DNA from 3 places in the Sphingomonas sp. NPDC019816 genome. Region 2 is predicted to be linked to each of the others. Evidence: riboswitches for the same ligand, from Rfam matches in the RefSeq annotation. Region 2 holds a riboswitch; each other region holds the start of a gene.
The links. Region 2 has a riboswitch for cobalamin ahead of ACQKJZ_RS16515 (TonB-dependent receptor). Riboswitches for the same ligand answer to the same signal wherever they lie in the genome.
Positions count from the first base shown of each region.

Region 1: it holds a riboswitch for cobalamin, as region 2 does, so the genes downstream of both, ACQKJZ_RS12610 (DUF1636 domain-containing protein) here and ACQKJZ_RS16515 (TonB-dependent receptor) in region 2, are expected to answer to the same signal.
Region 3: it holds a riboswitch for cobalamin, as region 2 does, so the genes downstream of both, cobW (cobalamin biosynthesis protein CobW) here and ACQKJZ_RS16515 (TonB-dependent receptor) in region 2, are expected to answer to the same signal.

Region 1 is NZ_JBNNOB010000084.1:5,263-10,977, reverse strand. Features, by position in the region: gene cobS (adenosylcobinamide-GDP ribazoletransferase) at 1-328, opposite strand, end outside; gene ACQKJZ_RS12620 (histidine phosphatase family protein) at 325-885, opposite strand; gene cobT (nicotinate-nucleotide--dimethylbenzimidazole phosphoribosyltransferase) at 882-1,892, opposite strand; gene ACQKJZ_RS12610 (DUF1636 domain-containing protein) at 1,889-2,296, opposite strand; cobalamin riboswitch at 2,389-2,571, opposite strand; gene ACQKJZ_RS12605 (DPP IV N-terminal domain-containing protein) at 2,732-4,996, opposite strand; gene ACQKJZ_RS12600 (glycoside hydrolase family 2 TIM barrel-domain containing protein) at 4,993-5,715, opposite strand, start outside.
Region 2 is NZ_JBNNOB010000147.1:1,906-7,620, reverse strand. Features, by position in the region: gene ACQKJZ_RS16540 (hypothetical protein) at 70-390, shown strand; gene ACQKJZ_RS16535 (CsbD family protein) at 426-794, shown strand; gene ACQKJZ_RS16530 (hypothetical protein) at 946-1,827, shown strand; gene ACQKJZ_RS16525 (entericidin A/B family lipoprotein) at 1,891-2,034, shown strand; gene ACQKJZ_RS16520 (hypothetical protein) at 2,092-2,394, opposite strand; cobalamin riboswitch at 2,481-2,700, shown strand; gene ACQKJZ_RS16515 (TonB-dependent receptor) at 2,881-5,058, shown strand; gene ACQKJZ_RS16510 (PepSY domain-containing protein) at 4,976-5,715, shown strand, end outside.
Region 3 is NZ_JBNNOB010000085.1:6-5,720, reverse strand. Features, by position in the region: gene cobN (cobaltochelatase subunit CobN) at 1-2,116, opposite strand, end outside; gene cobW (cobalamin biosynthesis protein CobW) at 2,122-3,159, opposite strand; cobalamin riboswitch at 3,342-3,538, opposite strand; gene ACQKJZ_RS12660 (HoxN/HupN/NixA family nickel/cobalt transporter) at 3,561-4,616, opposite strand; cobalamin riboswitch at 4,790-4,991, opposite strand; gene ACQKJZ_RS12655 (septal ring lytic transglycosylase RlpA family protein) at 5,106-5,663, shown strand.

The DNA of each region.
Region 1 (5,715 bases), on a different contig from region 2:
CCCCGAAACTGCCGATGTGCGGGTCGGCCATCACCGACAGCAGCCGCGCGCGGTCGCCATGCGCCGCGCCCAGTCCGTCGGACAGGTCGGCCAGCCCGTCGAGGTGCAGCGCCCCGGTCGCCCAGACCCAGGCCGCCAGCGCCGCCAGCGCTCCCGCCCAGGGATCGATCCGTGCACCCAGCCAGCCCGCGCCCGCCACCATCACCCCGATGACCAGCCCCGCCAACGGGTAGAGCCGGATCGCGCGCGCGAAATCCGCTTCGCCCGCCGCGACCCTCGGCATCGGCAGGCGGGTGAGAAAGCCGAGCGCCACGATCAGCGTCTTCATGCGCCGGCCAATTCCGTCACCTGCGCCGAACGCGGCTCGCCGTCCCATATCTCCAGCGTGACCAGACTGGCATAAGGCAGGGCGAACGCCCAGACCGCGCGGCGGTCGAACCCGCACAGGATATGGAGCGCCGCGCGCATCGCACCGCCATGGGTGACGACGAGAGTCGGCTCCGGGGGCAGGGCCGCGATCGCGGCGCCCACCCTGGCGACCAGAGCGGACCAGCGTTCGCCGCCGGGGGGCGGGGCGGCATCGGGGTCGCGCCAGAAGGCCGACAGCGCCGCCGCATCGATCTCACCCGCGCTCCGCCCGTCCCAGTCCCCGAAATCCAGTTCGCGCCAGCGGGGATCGATCTCGGTCGGCCCCAATGCTTCGGCGCAGCGACGCGCGCGCATGAGGTCGGAGGCGATGCGGCGCGTGACGGGCAGGTCGGCCGCCCGCGCGATACAGGTGGCGAGCCCGGCGGCGGTGACCGGGCTGTCGGTCCGCCCCAGCATCCGCCCCGCCAATTCGGGCTCGCCATGGCGCAGCAGATACAGGCGGAAGGGCGCGGTCACGCGTTGGCGACGCCCGCCTCGGCAAAGGTCGCCATGCCGTCATGCGCCGCGATCGCCGCGCGAATGACCTGGACCGCGACTGCCGCGCCGCTGCCCTCGCCCAGCCGCATGTCGAGCGACAGGATCGGCCTCAGCCCCAGCCGGTCCAGCAGCCGGATATGCCCCGGCTCGGCCGAGCAATGACCCGCCAGGCAGTGCGCGGTGATCGCCGGATTGACCAGCGCGAGCGGCGCCACCGCCGCCGTACCGATAAAGCCGTCGAGCACGACCGGCACGCCCTTCATCCGCGCCGCCAGCACCGCGCCCGCCATGGCCGCGATCTCCCGACCGCCCAGCCGGCGCAGAACCTCGAACGCGCCGTTCAGATGGCCGCGATGGCGGGCCAGCCCTTCGGCCACCACCGCCGCCTTGCGGGCCATGCCCTCTCCATCGACACCGGTGCCGGGGCCGACCCAGTCGGCGGCGTCCCCGCCGAAGCTGGCGGCGGCCAGCGCGGCGGCGGGGGTGGTATTGCCGATGCCCATCTCACCCAGCACGAGGAGGTCGGCGTCCCCGACCGCCGCTGCGCCCGCCGACAGCGCCGACAGGCACTCCGTCTCGCTCATCGCCGGGCCGGTGGTGAAATCGGCGGTCGGCCGGTCGAGGTCGAGCGGGACCACCGACAGTTCCAGGCCGGCCGCCGCCGCCAGCTGGTTGATGGCGGCGCCACCGGCGGTGAAGTTGGCGACCATCTGCACCGTGACCTCGGCGGGAAAGGCGCTGACCCCGCGCGCGACGACGCCGTGATTGCCGGCGAAGATGACCGCGCGGCCGCGCGCGATCCGGGGCCGCGCTTGCCCCTGCCATCCGGCCATGAAGACGGCGATCTCCTCCAGCCGGCCGAGCGAGCCGGGCGGCTTGGTCAGTTGCGCCTGCCGCGCGAGCGCGGCGTCGCGCGCGCCCATGTCGGGTGTGGTCAGCGCCGCCAGCGCGGTTTCGAAGGCGGCAAGCGTGGGGAAGGCGGTCATTCGACGAGGAAGCCCTCGGGCGGCGTGCGAGTCAAGAAATGGCCCTTCACGCCCTGCGGCCATTGCTTGTACGGCACCTGCCCCCAGTCGCTGTCGGCATAGGCCCGCGCATAGTCCAGGATGGCGCGCGCGGCGTCGTCGTCGGGCGTGAACCTGCCCATGACATAGCCGACCTTGCCGGGGCAACGCAGATGGACGGTGCAGAAGGACTGGCAAGCGAAGAGGCAAGGCATCTCCTCGACCGCGACATCGGCATAGGCGGGGTCGGAGGCCTGGACGGCGCGTAGGGCCTCGACCAGCAGCGCGCCGCCGCGCTTGCCCGCGTCATTCTCGCGGGCCTCGTCGGACAGGCGACAGGTGTTGCAGGCGACGACGGCGGGGCCGTTCGCGGCGGGTTTCAGCATGGGGCGGACTCGGTCATCGGGGCATATCTCCACAAGGCGCTGTCGCCCGCGCGAGGGAAAGCCCCGTTTCGTCCGGTACACCCTGACCGGTCGAAGGACGACCGCGACGGGCAGGTCTCCTGGCTCGCGGGTCGGGGCCGCTCCGCCGCCTTCTCGGGGAAAGCCCCAATGGCGTGATGGCGGATGGCTCGCCGCTTACAGTTGCAGGGGCAGCCGGGGCATCGCACCCCATTCCCTTTTGATCCCCGGGGGGAACCTGTCGCGAGGGCAGCGATAGGCGCGTGGGGGATGGGAGGCAACAGCCCTATTCCTCCCCGGCACGGGGAAGTGGCAGCGCGCAGCGCTGACGGGGGGGCTTCCACATAGGTCACCCTTTAGCGGCACGCCCCCTCCACCATGCTGCGCATGGTCCCCCTCCCCGTGCCAGGGAGGAGATCATTCCTCCCCGCGCAGCGCCTTCAGGAAAAAGGCATATTGCCGCCGCATCGCATAAGGCACCGGCCCGGTGGTACGCCCGGCGGTATGTTCCCCGCCGGGGATGACCAGCAGGTCGAAATCCTTGTCCGCCTTGATAAGCGCGTCGACCACCTGGGTGGTGCTGGCCGGATCGACGTTGGAATCCTGCTCGCCGACGACCAGCATCAGCTTGCCTTGCAGGTTCCCGGCATGGACCACGCCCGAGGCGTCGAGATAGCTCTGGTCGACCGGATAGCCGAGCCATTGTTCGTTCCAGTCGATCTTGTCCATCCGGTTGTCGAAACACCCGGCATAGGCGACCCCGGCCTTGTAGAATTCGGGGTGGAAGAGCAGCGCGTTCAGCGTGCTTTGCCCGCCGGCCGATCCGCCATAGATGCCGACGCGGGTGATATCGACGGCGGGGTCTCTGGCGTTCAGGGCCCTCATCCAAGCGATCCGGTCGGGAAAGCCGCTATCGTCCAGGTTTTTCCAGGCGACGTCATGGAACGCCTTGGAGCGGTTGGCGGTGCCCATGCCGTCGATCATCACGACGACGAAACCCAGATCGGCCAGCTGCTGCATCCCCATGACCTTGTCGCCGCCGGAAAAGGCGCCAAACGGCCAGAAGGTCTTGGGCACGAAACTGTCGTGCGGCCCGGCATAGATATTCTCGATTACCGGATAGCGTTTGGCGGGATCGAAATCGCGTGGCCGGACGACCAGACCGTAAATATCGGTCTTGCCGTCGCGCCCCTTGGCGGTGAAGCGTTCCGGCGGGCGGAAGCCGGCGGCGGTCAGCGCGGTGATGTCGCCCTTTTCCAGCGTCTGGATCAGGCGGCCGTCGCGCGCATCGTGCAGCTCCATCGTCTCGGGGCTATCGGTGCGCGAATAGACGTCGACATAGGTCGTCATGTCGGGCGAGAAGCGGACTTCGTGGGTCGCATTCTCTTTCGTCAGCCGGGTCAGGTTGCGCCCGTCGAAATCGACCCGGAACCATTGTTTGTAATAGGGGTCTTCGCCGGGCACGAAGCCGTTGGCCGAGAACCAGATCTGCCGCTTGTCGTCATCGACGTGTGCGATGTCGCGGACCAGCCAGTCGCCCTTGGTGATCTGGCGCACCACGCGGCCGGTCGCGCCGTCGATCAGATAGAGATGCCGCCAGCCGTCGCGCTCCGACGCCCAGAGGATCTCGCGGCCCAGCCCCTTCACGTCGTGCGACCAGATGCGGTCGCGGAAGACGAAGGTCTTGGCGGTGTCGGTGACGGCGGCGTGCGCGCGGCCGGTGTCGGCGTCGACCGCGATGATCTTCGTCTCGCCGAAGCCGCGTTTCAGGTCGTTGAACGCGAAGCTCTTGCTGTCGGCGCGCCATTCGGGAGGCGAGAGGGTATAGGCGCCCGCGAACAGGCTTGGGTCGATCTCGGTCCGCTGGCCGCTCGAGACCCGGAACAGCACGGGCGCTTCCTGGTCCACCGCGTCGCCGGGCTTGGGATAGAGTTGCTGGACAACCTCGGGCTGGACCTGGCCCGGCGGCGCGGCGAGGACGCGCGTGACCATGCGGGCATAGCCGGGGCGGACGCGTTGTACCGCGATGTGCCGGCCATCCGGGCTCCAGGCAATGGTTTCGGGGTCGTAGAAATTGGCGGGGCTGCCGTCCTGCGACCGCCAGAGTTCCTTGCCGCCATCCGCCTGCCGCACGACCAGATTGTCGTCGAGGACCAGCGCCTCCAGCGTGCCGTCGGGCGAGCGGCGGGGATGGTTGTCGGCGGGGACGCGCAGGTCGCGGACCACGCCGAAACCGCGTGGGCGGCGGGGGTTTTCCGGCGGAACGACGGCGCAGACCGGACGGACGAGGGTACAGCGATAGACATCCGCATCATAGCCGATCGAGAAACGGATCGCCGACCGGTCGGGGGTGAAGGCGAAATGCTCGAAGGGCAGGCGCAGCGGCGCCACCGGCTTGCCTATCACCCTGGCGAGCGCCGGGGCGAGTGCGGCGGCGTCGAAGGCGGGGGCCTTGGCGCGGGTGGCGGTGTCGACATCGACAAAGGCGAACCCGCCCCCCACCGTCTTGCGGTAATGGAAGTGCCGGCCGTCCGCGTCCCATTCGGCGGGCCAGGCGATGTCACGGGTCAGCCATTGCCATTGCTCACGCAAGTCCAGCGCGCTCGCGATCCGATCGGGAACGGTCTGTGCCGCGACCGGTGCGGCGGTGAGCAACAGGGATAAGGTCAGCAGGGACTTCAACGCGCCGCTCCGAGGGTGAAGCTATAGGTCAGCGGCTGAAGCGCGATGCGATAGGGCATGTGCGCGCGGCCATCCAGGTTCCAGCCGGTATCGCCGCCGACGCCCACCTGCGCCGCGTCGATCAGCAGCGTGCCGTCGCCATGCGGTCGGATGTCCGAGCTATGCGCCTTGCCCGGCGGCTTCATCGCCAGGTCGGCATAGGGGAAGGGCAGCGCGTTGACCGACAGCGGCTGCGCCCCCGTCACCCGCAGACCGGCCCCGGTGCCGGTCAGTTGCAGCCAGCGGACATCGGTCTTGTTGCCGCTTTCCTGCGGACGGGCATAGTCGTGATACTGGTCGGCGAGCCGGCCGTCCCAGCGCGCGATCATCGCCCCGGTCTTGCGGTCGGCATAGCTTTCCCACGGCCCCCGCCCGAACCAGCTGACTTGCGTGAACTGCTGCCCCGGGGTGGAGAAGGCCAGTCCGACGCGTAGCGGATCGGGCAGCGTCATGCGCAGCGGCGTGAAGCGCACCGTTGCGGTCGCCGCGCCGTCCGGCGCCATGGTCCAGCGGGTCTGCATCTTGACCGACCCGACCCCCATGTCGTGATCGACCACGATCGCATCGCCGTCGCGCCGGATATCATCGAGGCGACGATGGTCGGAGAAATATCGCCACATCGCATGACTGTTGGGTACGCCCGCACCGATATCGTTATCGGTCGGCGCGCGGGTGAAATT
Region 2 (5,715 bases):
ACTTAATTTATCATAAGTTAAGAGTGCCTGACCGGTCGCATATCGTGGCTGGTCGCGAGGAGGCAACGGTTGACCCGAATTCTTGCCAGCATCGCGATGTGCAGCCTGATCGTGGCCTGTACCGCGCCATCGACCCGGATCGCCACGGGGTTGGAACGCTATGGCCTGGACAGCCAGCGATCCGCCTGTGTCGGCCAGCGGCTGGAGCGCAACCTGTCGCTGGGACAGCTGAGCCAGTTGGGCAAGGCGGCCGCCGCCTATCGGCGCGACGATGCCGATCCAGGGCGGCTGACGGCCGGCGATCTGATCCGCGTCGCGGGCGAAATCAAGGATCCACGCATCGCCCTGGAAGTCGGCAAGGCCGCCGCAGGCTGCGGCGTGGCACCGTAGGCCCCACCCCATTCCCTCATCCGAAGGACATGATCATGAACAAGCATGAACTGCATGGCGGTGCCCGCTATGTCGGTGGCAAGGTGGAAAAGGCCGTGGGCGACGTGGTCGACAGCCGCGACTGGAAGGTGGCCGGCATCGCCGATCAGGTCGCGGGCGGCGCGGAAAATCTGTTCGGCCGTGCCCAGTCGGTCGCCGGGGACGTCGCCGACACGACCCCGAGCCTGATCGAGCACGCCCGTGAACAGGTGAACGACGCCGCTGATCGCTCGACCGATGCGGTGCGGCGCGGGGCGCGCAACGCTCGGTCCATAGTGCGCGGCCACGAAAGCATCGCGTTCGCGGTCGCCGCGGCGCTGGGCGGCTATGCGATCGGCTGGCTGGTCCACGGCCGGCGCGACTGAACCCCTTTCCCGGCATCGCCCCGGCGGGGGCCCCCGTGGCCGGGGGCGATGCCTTTCGAAAACCCATCGAGAACACCCGTCGTCGCGGCGGAGACCGGGCGCTGCGCACGGTCCGATCCCGCTTGCGCGCAATCATCGAACAGGAGTGAATATGGCAACCAATGTGAACCCCGGCATAGTGCCGGTTGACGATGGCGTGGTCGGCCGGCTGGGCCACAGGGTATCCTGGGGCGCCATTTTCGCGGGCGTGGTGATCGCCGTCGCGGTTCAGCTGGTGATGGGCATATTGGGCACGGGCATCGGCCTGTCGATGGTCGATCCGGTCGAGGGTTCGACGCCGGGTGCGACCGGCTTCGGTATCGGTGCCGGCCTCTACTGGCTGATCACGACGGTCGTCGCGCTGGGTGCCGGCGGCTATGCCGCCGCACGCGTGTCGGGGGTGTCCGACCGTTTCGATGCGCTGGTCCATGGTTTGGTCGTGTGGGGCGTGACGCTGATCCTGACCCTGTACCTGCTGACCTCGGCGGTCGGCGGCATCATCGGTGGCGCGTTCCGCACGTTGGGCGCGGTGGCCGGCGCGGCGGGCTCGACCGTCGGCGCGGCCGCGCCCAAGGTGGCCGAGGTGGCCGGCGTCGATGAAGGCGACGTGCGCCAGGAAGCGGCCAAGTATCTGAGCGATACGCCGTCGAACCCGGCGCAGATGACGCCCGAGCAGGCGCAGAAGGCAATCGCGCAGGAACTGCCGGCGATGGCGCGCGGCGGACCGGAAGGTGTCCGTGCCAAGAACCGTGTCGTGGGCATCGTCGCGGCGCAGCGCAACATCAGCCGTGAGCAGGCCCAGGCGCAGGTGAACCAGGCCAAGGCCGATTTCGTCCAGACCAGGAACGAAGCGGTGCAGGCCGCCAAGAACGCGGCCGATGCCGCCGCCGGCGCGGCGTCGAAGACGTCTTTCCTCCTGGTGCTCGCCTTGCTGGTCGGCGCCGGTGCCGCCGCTTTTGGCGCAACGTCGGCCACTCGCCGCCGTCTGCGCTGAGTAACCGCGGCGGGCCGGCGTATCGGGCCCGCCGCACTTTCCGTGAAACAGGAGATCATCACCATGAAGACGATCGCCCTTGGCGCCACCCTGTGCGCCATGCTCGCCCTGTCGGCCTGCAACACCGTCAACGGCGCGGGCAGGGACCTGCGCTCCGCCGGGGCTGCCGTGTCGGATGCCTCGGGGCAGGACAAGCCGAAGAGATAAGCCGCCGGCATCGCCCGGATCGCGCGGGGGTGGTCGTCGACCGCCCCCGTTGTCGTGTCAGCGTCGACGGCCCTTGCGGCCGGGCATGTCGGCACCGGGCGGTTCGGTCGTCTCTACCACCTCCACCACCTCGAAGGCGAAGCCGGTCCAGCCGCGCTGTCGTGCCGCATCGGCCGCCGCATCCTTCTTGCCGGTCGCTTCCTTCAGCGACTTGGCATGGCCCCAGAACACCTCGGTCCTGCCGTTGCCCAGATCGGCGACGATGCGCCAGTAATGGGTGAAGGGCGATGCGGTCGGCCCGATCGTCTTCACATAGCCGTCGGGCATGGTTGCCGTCAGATAGCGGGTCTTGCGTGCCATGACGCCCGCGATAGCGCGGATCGGGCGCGACCGCATCGGGTTGACGCTCCCTCCACCATCGCGCAAGCAGGACGCGGCCGGAACGATCCGGTCGTGATCGCGCCGGTTCCCCCGACAAGGGGGATTAAAAGGGAACGCGGTGAGGGCGAAAGCCCGAATCCGAGGCTGTCCCTGCAACTGTAAGCGGAGAGCGGACTTGCACGGATCGACCCCCGAGGGTCGGTCCAGCCACTGGGGCAACCTGGGAAGGCGCAACGCCCGTGACGACCCGTGAGCCAGGAGACCTGCCGGCGTCAGGTCGCTCATGCCGGGCCCAGGGGATGGCCATGGCTAAGGTCCTTTCCGACGAGCGACGCCAATGGTGGCGGAGGCGCGTGGGTGACCATGAGAGTGCGGAAATCAGCGTCCAGCATGCATGGCACCCGATCGTTCGGAAATGGACGAGGGGTCTCGGCTTGTTCGCAATATGACGCTACAGGCAATAGAATGTTATATCGTAACTACAACGCTAAGTGTTCGGGACTGGTGGCGGGCGCCGCTCTGATCCTGATGGGTGGTCCGGCGATGGCGCAGCCCGTCGACGAGCAGAACGTCGGCGACGGATCGGTACTGGTCATCGGGACACGGGCCAGGCCGGTGCTGGACACGCCCAATGCGACCGCCAGTCGCCTGGGGCTGACGCCGCTCGAAACGCCCGCCAGTATCGCCACGCTCGATGGCGAGACGATCCGCGCGCGCGGCGACCAGTCGATCGTCGAGGCGCAGAGCCGCGCGCCGGGCATCGCCAGCGTCGCCAATCCCGGCAATGGCGGCACCGCCCTGTCCGCGCGCGGTTTTTCGGGGCAGGGGTCGGTGCTGCAACTGATCGATGGCGTGCGGCTGTTCCCGGCGGCGGGGACCATCACCTTCCCGACCGATCCCTGGATGGTCGAGCGGATCGATGTCCTCAGTGGTCCCGCCTCGGTCCTCTATGGACAGGGGGCGCTGGGCGGTGCGGTCAACGTCGTGATGCGCAAGCCGACTGCGAGGACGCAAGGGCAGGCCGAGATCGGCTATGCCGCGCAAGACAGTTTTCGCGCGGCGGCCGGGATCGGCGGGCCGGTGGGGGACACGTTGTCCTACCGTGTCGACGCCAGCTATCGCCGCTCGGACGGCTATGTCGATCGGGGGGATTCGAGCAGCGTCGCCTTGTCGGGCACGCTGTCGTGGAAACCATCACCGACCTTGGCGGTGACGATCCGCGGCGATCATGGCGAACAGCGGCCGATCACCTATTTCGGCACCCCGCTGATCGACGGACGGCTCGATTTGGCGGTGCGCGAGCGCAACTATAATGTCGGCGACGCGCGGATGCGCTTTCGCGACGACCGCGCCTCGGTCCAAGTCGACTGGACGCCGAGCGCGACGGTCAGCGTGTCGAACATCGCCTATTATCTGACCAGTGACCGTTTCTGGCGCAATCTGGAAAGCTATTGCTGGGTCGGCAGCACCGGGGCCTGCGCGGACGGATCGCCCGGCCGGCCCGGTACGATCCGGCGGAGCAGCAATTACGGTATCCGCCACGACCAGACCCAATGGGGCGATCAGGCGAGCGTGACGCTGCGCACATCGCTGGCGCCGGGTATCGCCAATGCCTTCGTCATCGGGGCGGACGCCAATCTGGTCCGCTTCACCCATGAGAACGACTTCGGATCGGTGGCGCAGGAGGACGGCGTCGACCCCTTCGCCTTCGATCCGGGCCGGTTCCTGGATACGCAGGGAATCGCGCCGCGATACCGCACCCGCACCGCCGCGCTGGCGGTGTTCGCCGAGGACCGGGTGACGCTGGGGCCGAAATGGTCGGTGGTCGGCGGCTTTCGCTATGAGGAGAATCAGGTACGCCGCTGGGCGATCGCCTATCCGGGGGGCGTGCGCACCGACCGCTTCGCCTTTGAAAAGACCTTCCGCAACGCGACATGGCGGGCGGGGATCGTCTATCAGCCGCTGCCGACCCTGTCGCTATACGGCCAATATGCGACCGGCGTCGATCCGCTGAGCACGCTGACCACCGTGTCGACGGGGCAGGTGGCGTTCAGCAATGCGCGCGGCAACCAGGTCGAGGCGGGGGCCAAGCTGTCGTTCCTGGGCGGGCGCGGCATGGCGACGCTGGCGGCGTATCGGATCGTCAAGACCGGGCTGCTGGCGCAGCGCACGCTATCGAGCCCGGTCGAACAGGTCGGGCAGCGATCGGCGCAAGGCGTCGAGGCGGCGGTGTCGGTCGATTTGCCGCAGGGTTTCGGGGTAGAGGCCAATGGCACGCTGCTCGATGCGCGGTTCGACGATTTCCGCTCGGGCGGGGCCGACTATACCGGCCGTACGCCGCCCGATGTGCCAGAGGCGCTGGGCAATCTCTGGCTGCGCTGGGATGCGACACGCAGCCTGCAGGCGCGTGCCGGGCTGCGCTATGTCGGGCGGCGCTTCTCCGACAATGACAATGCGTTCCGCATTCCCGGCTATGCGACGGTGGACGGCACGCTGTCCTATGCTTTGAGCCCGCATATGGCGGTCGACCTGCGCGTCTATAATCTGTTCGATAAGGCCTATGCCGTCACCGCTTATGGTGATCGGCAATGGATATTGGGGCGGCCGCGCTCGCTGGACGTGGCGCTTCGTGCCGCGTTCTGACCGGCATTGGGGGAAGGCGGCGCTGCGGCTCGCCTTCCTCACCCATCGCTGGGCGGGGATCGTCGCGTGCCTGTTCTTCGCGATGTGGTTCGCGAGCGGGCTGGTCATGCTCTATGTCCCCTATCCCGCGCTCGGCCCGGCGCAGGGCTGGGCAGGGGCGGCGGCGATCGACTGGACGCGGGTGACGGACATGCCCGCCGATACCGCGCGGCGGATCACGCTGGAGATGCGCGACGGTCAGCCGGTCTGGCGGATCGAGGGCGGTGAGGGGGAGACACGCATCATCCCGGCGCAGCGCGGGGCCAGGCCGGCCCCCGTCGACGCCGGATATGTCCGCCGTGTCGCCGCACGCTTCGAACATGCCCCCGTCATGTCGGTCGAAAGGATCGATGACGATCAATGGACGGTCGCGGGCGGCTTCGACCGGCATCGGCCTTTGTGGAAGGCGGCGATCGACGATGCGGAGGCCACTCATCTCTATATCTCCAGCCTGACCGGCCAGCCGATGCAGCGCACGACGCGGGACCAGCGTGTCTGGAACTGGCTGGGGTCGGTGCCGCACTGGCTCTATCCCACCATCGTCCGGCGCGACAATGCGATGTGGCGGCAGGTGGTGATGTGGGTCTCCGGCCCCTGTATCGCGGTGGCGCTGACGGG
Region 3 (5,715 bases), on a different contig from region 2:
CGCCCTGCTCACCGCGCCCGAAGACGTGCAGCCCCTCGCCGAACTGGCTGTCCTTCACGTCGCAGACGAAGGCGTCGATCCGCGCGAGCGGATCCTCCGCCCCCGCCAGCCCCAAGGTCTCGCCCAAACCAACGCTATCCGCCTCTTCCGCGATCAGGCCACGCAGCCGATCACGGCGCGCGGGATCGAGCCCATCGGCATTGGCATATTCGTCGAGCAGCGCCTCCAGCCGCCCCAGCCCCGCTCCCGTCTCCGCCTGGACCAACGCCGGGGGGACATGCCCGATCGTCACCGCGCCCAGCCGCCGCTTGGCCTGCGCCGCCTCCCCCGGATCGTTGACGATGAAGGGATAGAGGACTGGCCAGTCACGGGTCAGCGCCTCGGGCCAACAGGCATCGGACAGCGCGACCGCCTTGCCGGGCAACCACTCCAGCGTGCCATGCGCGCCGACATGGACCAGCGCGTCGACCCCCTGCGCCCGGAGCCACAGATAGAAGGCGACATAGGAATGGCGGGGGCAGCGCGAGAGGTCGTGATAATCGTCGGCGCGTGCGTCACGCCGTCCACGCTCGGGCTGGAGCGCGACGATGGCCTTGCCCTGCATGAGGGCGGGGAAATGGAACTGGTCGCCCTCGACCAGCGGGTCGTCCTCGACCGCGCCCCAGCTTTCGATGAGGTCGGCGCGCAGGGGTTCGGGCAGGGTGGCGAGCGCATCGCGATAGGCGGCGACCGGCCATACGATGCGGTTGCCGATCAGCGCGGCGGGCAGGTCCGCGTGCGGGGCAGTATCGTACCCGGCGGCGTGGAGGTCGTCGAGAATGGCCTGCGCCGAGGCAAAACCGTCCAGCCCGACCGCATGCGCCGCCTGCCAGTCCTTGCCCGGATAGGTCGAGAGCAGTATCGCCAGCCGCCGCTCCGCCACCGGGGTCGCGGCGAGCTTCGTCCAGCCCGCTACCTTGTCCGCCACCGCAGCAATGCGCGCGGGCTCGGCACGGTGGAGGCGCAGGGCGACATCGAAGTCAGGGTTGCGCTCGCCGGGCTGCTTGAAGCTGACTACGCCCGCGAACAGCCGTCCGTCGATCTCGGGCAGGACGACGTGCATGGCGAGGTCGGCGGGCGACAGGCCGCGCGCCGAACCCGCCCAGCCTTCGCGGTCGCTGGTGGCGAGCGCGACCTGGAACACCGGCACGCCCGCGCCGTCGAGCGGGGTGGTGTCGTCCTCACCGCGCGCGGAGAAGGCGGTGGCGTTGATGATTGCGGCGGGGGTCAGGGCCTGGACCCAGCGCGCGATCCATGGGCCTGCGCCCTCGGCTTTGAGCGAAGGGACGAACAGGGCGATGGGGTCGAAGCCGCGTTCGGCCAGCGCGGTGTGGAGGGCGGCGATAGGCTCGAGGTCGGCGGCGGCGAGATAGGCTCGGTAGAAGACAATGAGGGCGCGGGGGCGGGTTGCCGTGAGCATCGTCGCGGCGGGGCAGGACAAGGCATTCGGATGCCAGCCTCCGACCGAAGCTATGTGTGGCGAGCGCCCTCCCCCATCCCCTCCCGCCTGCGGGAGGGGCGTGCTTGTGGTGAGCGTTCGGCTAGAAAGCCCCTCTCCCGGCAGGGGGAGGGGTTGGGGAGGGGCAAGAGCCACGGGCGATACGGCTGCCAACGCGCCCAACGCCACCGCCGCCGCATCCGCCCCGCCCGCATCGCACAGCGCCGTCAACCGCCGCACCACGTCATCGCCAACCGTCGACGCCGCCGCCAGCCGCCGATCCTCACGCCCGTCCGCCGCCAGCACCGCCAGCGCGATGTCCCGCTCGCGCGCCAGCCGCTCGACCTCGCGCAGGCCATAGTCCCAGTACGCCGCCCCGCCGATCAGCCGGATCAGGATCGCCTTCGCATGAACCAGCGTCTGCTCGACATAGGTGTCGACCGACAGCGGATGGACCAAGGCCGCCAAATTGGCGAGCCGCAGCGACCAGGGGAATTCCCCCGCCCGCCAGCCCGCCGCAAAGGCGCTGAGGTCGCTGTCGGAGAAGGACAGCACGACCACGTCACCGGGGCGCTGCCCCAGATCCTGTGGAACGGCCTGTTCCTCCAGCCCATGGCTCTCGCGAAAGACGAGATGCATGGCGCTCAGCCCTTCAGCACGGCCTCGATCGCAGCACGGTCGATCCGGTCATGCTCGGCGATGACGACCAACTGCGTGCCGCGCGGTTCGCCCGCACCCCAGGGGCGGTCATAGTTCGTGCGCACCCGGCGGCCGACCGCCTGCACCAGCAACCGCATCGGCTTGCCCGCGACCGCCGCGTAACCCTTCACGCGCAGGATATCCTGCTGCTCGGCGAGCGTGACGATGCGCTGCGCGATCGCCTCGGGGCTTTCCACCTCGCCCAGCATCACCGAGATGCTGTCGAAATCGTCATGCTCGTGATCGTCCGCGCCGTCATGATGCGAGGGGCGCGCGGCGATGTCGTCCTCGGCGGCGGCTTCGAGGCCCAGCACGATCTCGGCGGAAACGATGCCGTCGACCGCCTCGACCATCGGCAGCGGGCGCGGGGCCTCGGCGGCGATGATTTCGCGCGCCTTGACGACGCCGTCCGGTCCGGCCAGGTCCGCCTTGGTCAGCAGGACGATGTCGGCACAGGCCAGCTGGTCCTCGAACACCTCGGACAGCGGGGTTTCATGGTCGAGGCTCGGGTCGGCGGCGCGTTGCGCCTCGACCGCGTCCAGGTCGGGGGCGAAGCGGCCCGCCGCGACGGCCTCCGCATCGGCCAGCGCCACGACGCCGTCGACGGTGATTCGTGAACGGATCGCGGGCCAGTCGAACGCCTTCAGCAGCGGCTTGGGCAGCGCCAACCCCGACGTCTCGATCAGGATGTGATCGGGACGCGGCTCCATCGCCAGCAGCTTCTCGACCGTGGGAATGAAGTCGTCGGCGACGGTGCAGCAGATGCAGCCATTGGCCAGCTCGACGATATTCTCCGCCGGGCAGTCGGGGATGGCGCAAGCCTGCAGGATGCCGCCATCGACGCCCAAAGTGCCGAACTCATTGACGACCACCGCCAGGCGACGGCCACCCGCATTGCGGATCAGATGGCTGATGAGCGTGGTTTTCCCCGCACCCAGAAAGCCGGTGACGATAGTGACGGGGACCTTGGACAGGTCACGCATGGCAATTCTCCGACGCGCCGGACGAGCGAGCGCGGACGCGGGGACCTGTCGCCGGAGCGGTGACGAACGGGCGCGCGACATGCGTCCGCCCCGCTAGACCGGCGACCGATGCGGCCCCGGCCGCATGGCTTCGTCGCTCCCCGACGGAGAACCGTGCCCCGACCACCCCCTGGGTCCAGGCAAGAGCGACCATGACGCCGGTAGGTCTCCTGGCTCGCGGGTCGAAGCGAGGGGATGCGCCTTCCCGGACTAATCCAGTGGCCGTGCCTCCAACAGCACCAGCATCGCTCGCTCACCGCTTACAGTTGCAGGGACAGCCGGGGATTTGCACCCCATTCCCGTTAAAGCCCTTGCGGGCACCGGCGCGATCTTCGGGACGTTTCCGCCCCGATCAGCGGCATTTATCCCGCCGCGCCGGGCTTGGCAATTCGCGCCTCCATCGCGGCGAACCCGCGCCAGCGATAGAGGAGGAAGCTCGCCCCCCAGCAGACCACGAACAGCCCGACGATCGCGAAGCCCAGCACGTTGAAATGCTCGGCCAGCGCCCCGGCATAGCGGAACGGCCCCGAAGTCCAGCCGAACCGCTCGGCGAGCAAGGCGGCCGCCTGGATGCCGCCGATCACCAGCGCGACCAGCGCGGAGACGAGCGTGATCGTCATATTGTAATAGAGCTTGCGCAGCGGATGAACGAACGCCCACTCGTAAGCGCCCAGCATTACCAGTCCGTCGGCGGTGTCGATCAGCGCCATGCCGACCGCGAACAGGACGGGGAAGACCAGGATCGTCGCCAGCGACACGCCATCGGCGGCATGCGAACCCGACAGACCAAGGATCGCCACCTCGGTCGCGGTGTCGAAGCCCAGCCCGAACAGGAACCCCAGCGGCGCCATGTGCCAGCTCCGCCGGATCAGCCGAAACAGCGGCCGGAACAACCGCGACAGCGGCCCCTGCCCCGAAAACAGCATATCGGCATCCGCCTCCGCCATCGGCTCGCCGCGTGCGACGCGGCGGAAGCGGGTCCAGACATCACGCAGGATGATGAGGTTCATGATCGCGATGGCGAACAGGAAGCTGGCCGAGACGATGGTGGCGATCGTCCCGCCGCTCTGCCCGAACGCCTCGAAGTCGGACAGGGTGCTGGCCGCCAGCGCGACCGTCGTCGCCGCGATCAGCACGATCGCCGAATGGCCGATCGCGAACCACAGGCCGACCGCGATGGGGCGCTGGCCGTCCTGCATCAGCTTGCGGGTGACATTGTCGATGGCGGCGATGTGATCGGCATCGACCGCATGACGCAGGCCCAGGCTATAGGCGAGCAGCGCGGTGCCCAGCATCAGGCTGTTGCCCGCAAAGACGCTGAGCGCCCAGCCCCAGACGGCGATATTGATGACAACCAGTGCCCCCATCAGCAGCGTGATGCGACGCTTCAGCGATGGGCGGGCAGAAACTTCGGACATGGGCGGATTACGCCTTGCACAGCGCCGTTGCGACTAAGGCCGTCCCTCCGCGGTCGCGGCGGTACCCAGCCTCGGGCGGGCGCACGCCAGGCGGGGTTCCGATTCGGGTCGGCCAGATGGCGTCGCTCGCATGATACAATATATCCTAGCCATGACCATCCCCTGGATCGCGGCAAGAGCGACTCGCATCGGCAGGTCTCCTGGCTCGCGGGTCGAAGCGTCGACAATGCGGCCTTCCCGGATCGCTCCAGTGGCTGTTCCCTGTTTCAGGAACCGGCATCACGCGCTCACCGCTTACAGTTGCAGGGACAGCTATGGATTTGCACCATATTCCCGTTTGAAGCCCCGAGGGGCACCGATGCGATAGCCCGGCGGCGTGGCTGAAAGCCTCTGCCGGTCGGCACGGGGATAGTCTGCGTCGGATGGAGGCGCAAACGGCTTTATCCCGGCGCGTGGGGAGCCTAATCGAAGCGCATGGTTTGGAAAGCGATGCGCCAATGGACACCGGCTGCGGCCTGCCTGGTCGCGGCCTGTTCGGGTGGCAATTACCGGCCGGTCAGCGATTTTCCGGTGCGGATCGGCAAGCCCTATACGGTGCGGGGCGTCACCTATGTCCCGGCCGAGGACGCGACCTATGACATGCTGGGCTATGCCAGCTGGTATGGCAGCGAATCGGGCAAGCGCACCGCGAACGGCGAACGCTTCCGCCCCGGCTGGGCGACGGCGGCGCACACCACCCTGCCCCTGCCCAGCTATGTCGAGGTGACGGCGCTGGATACCGGGCGGCGGATCATCGTGCGGGTCAACGATCGCGGCCCGTTCGCGGGATCGTCGCGGATCATCGACCTGTCGCGCGGCGCGGCGGAGCAGCTGGGCCTGCGCGCGGTCGGCAAGGCGGCTGTGCGGGTACGCGTCGTCGAGCCGGACGAAAAGGACCGCGAACGCCTGCGCCATGGCAAGGCGGCGCGGCCCCTGCCACCGGTATCGGATGCGGTGCGGGCGAACCTGCTGTCGCAGATCGCGGCGGCGGGGATGGTAGCGCGATAACGCATTCCTCCCCAAGCTCGCTTGGGGAGGGGGACCGCTCGGCGACAGCCGA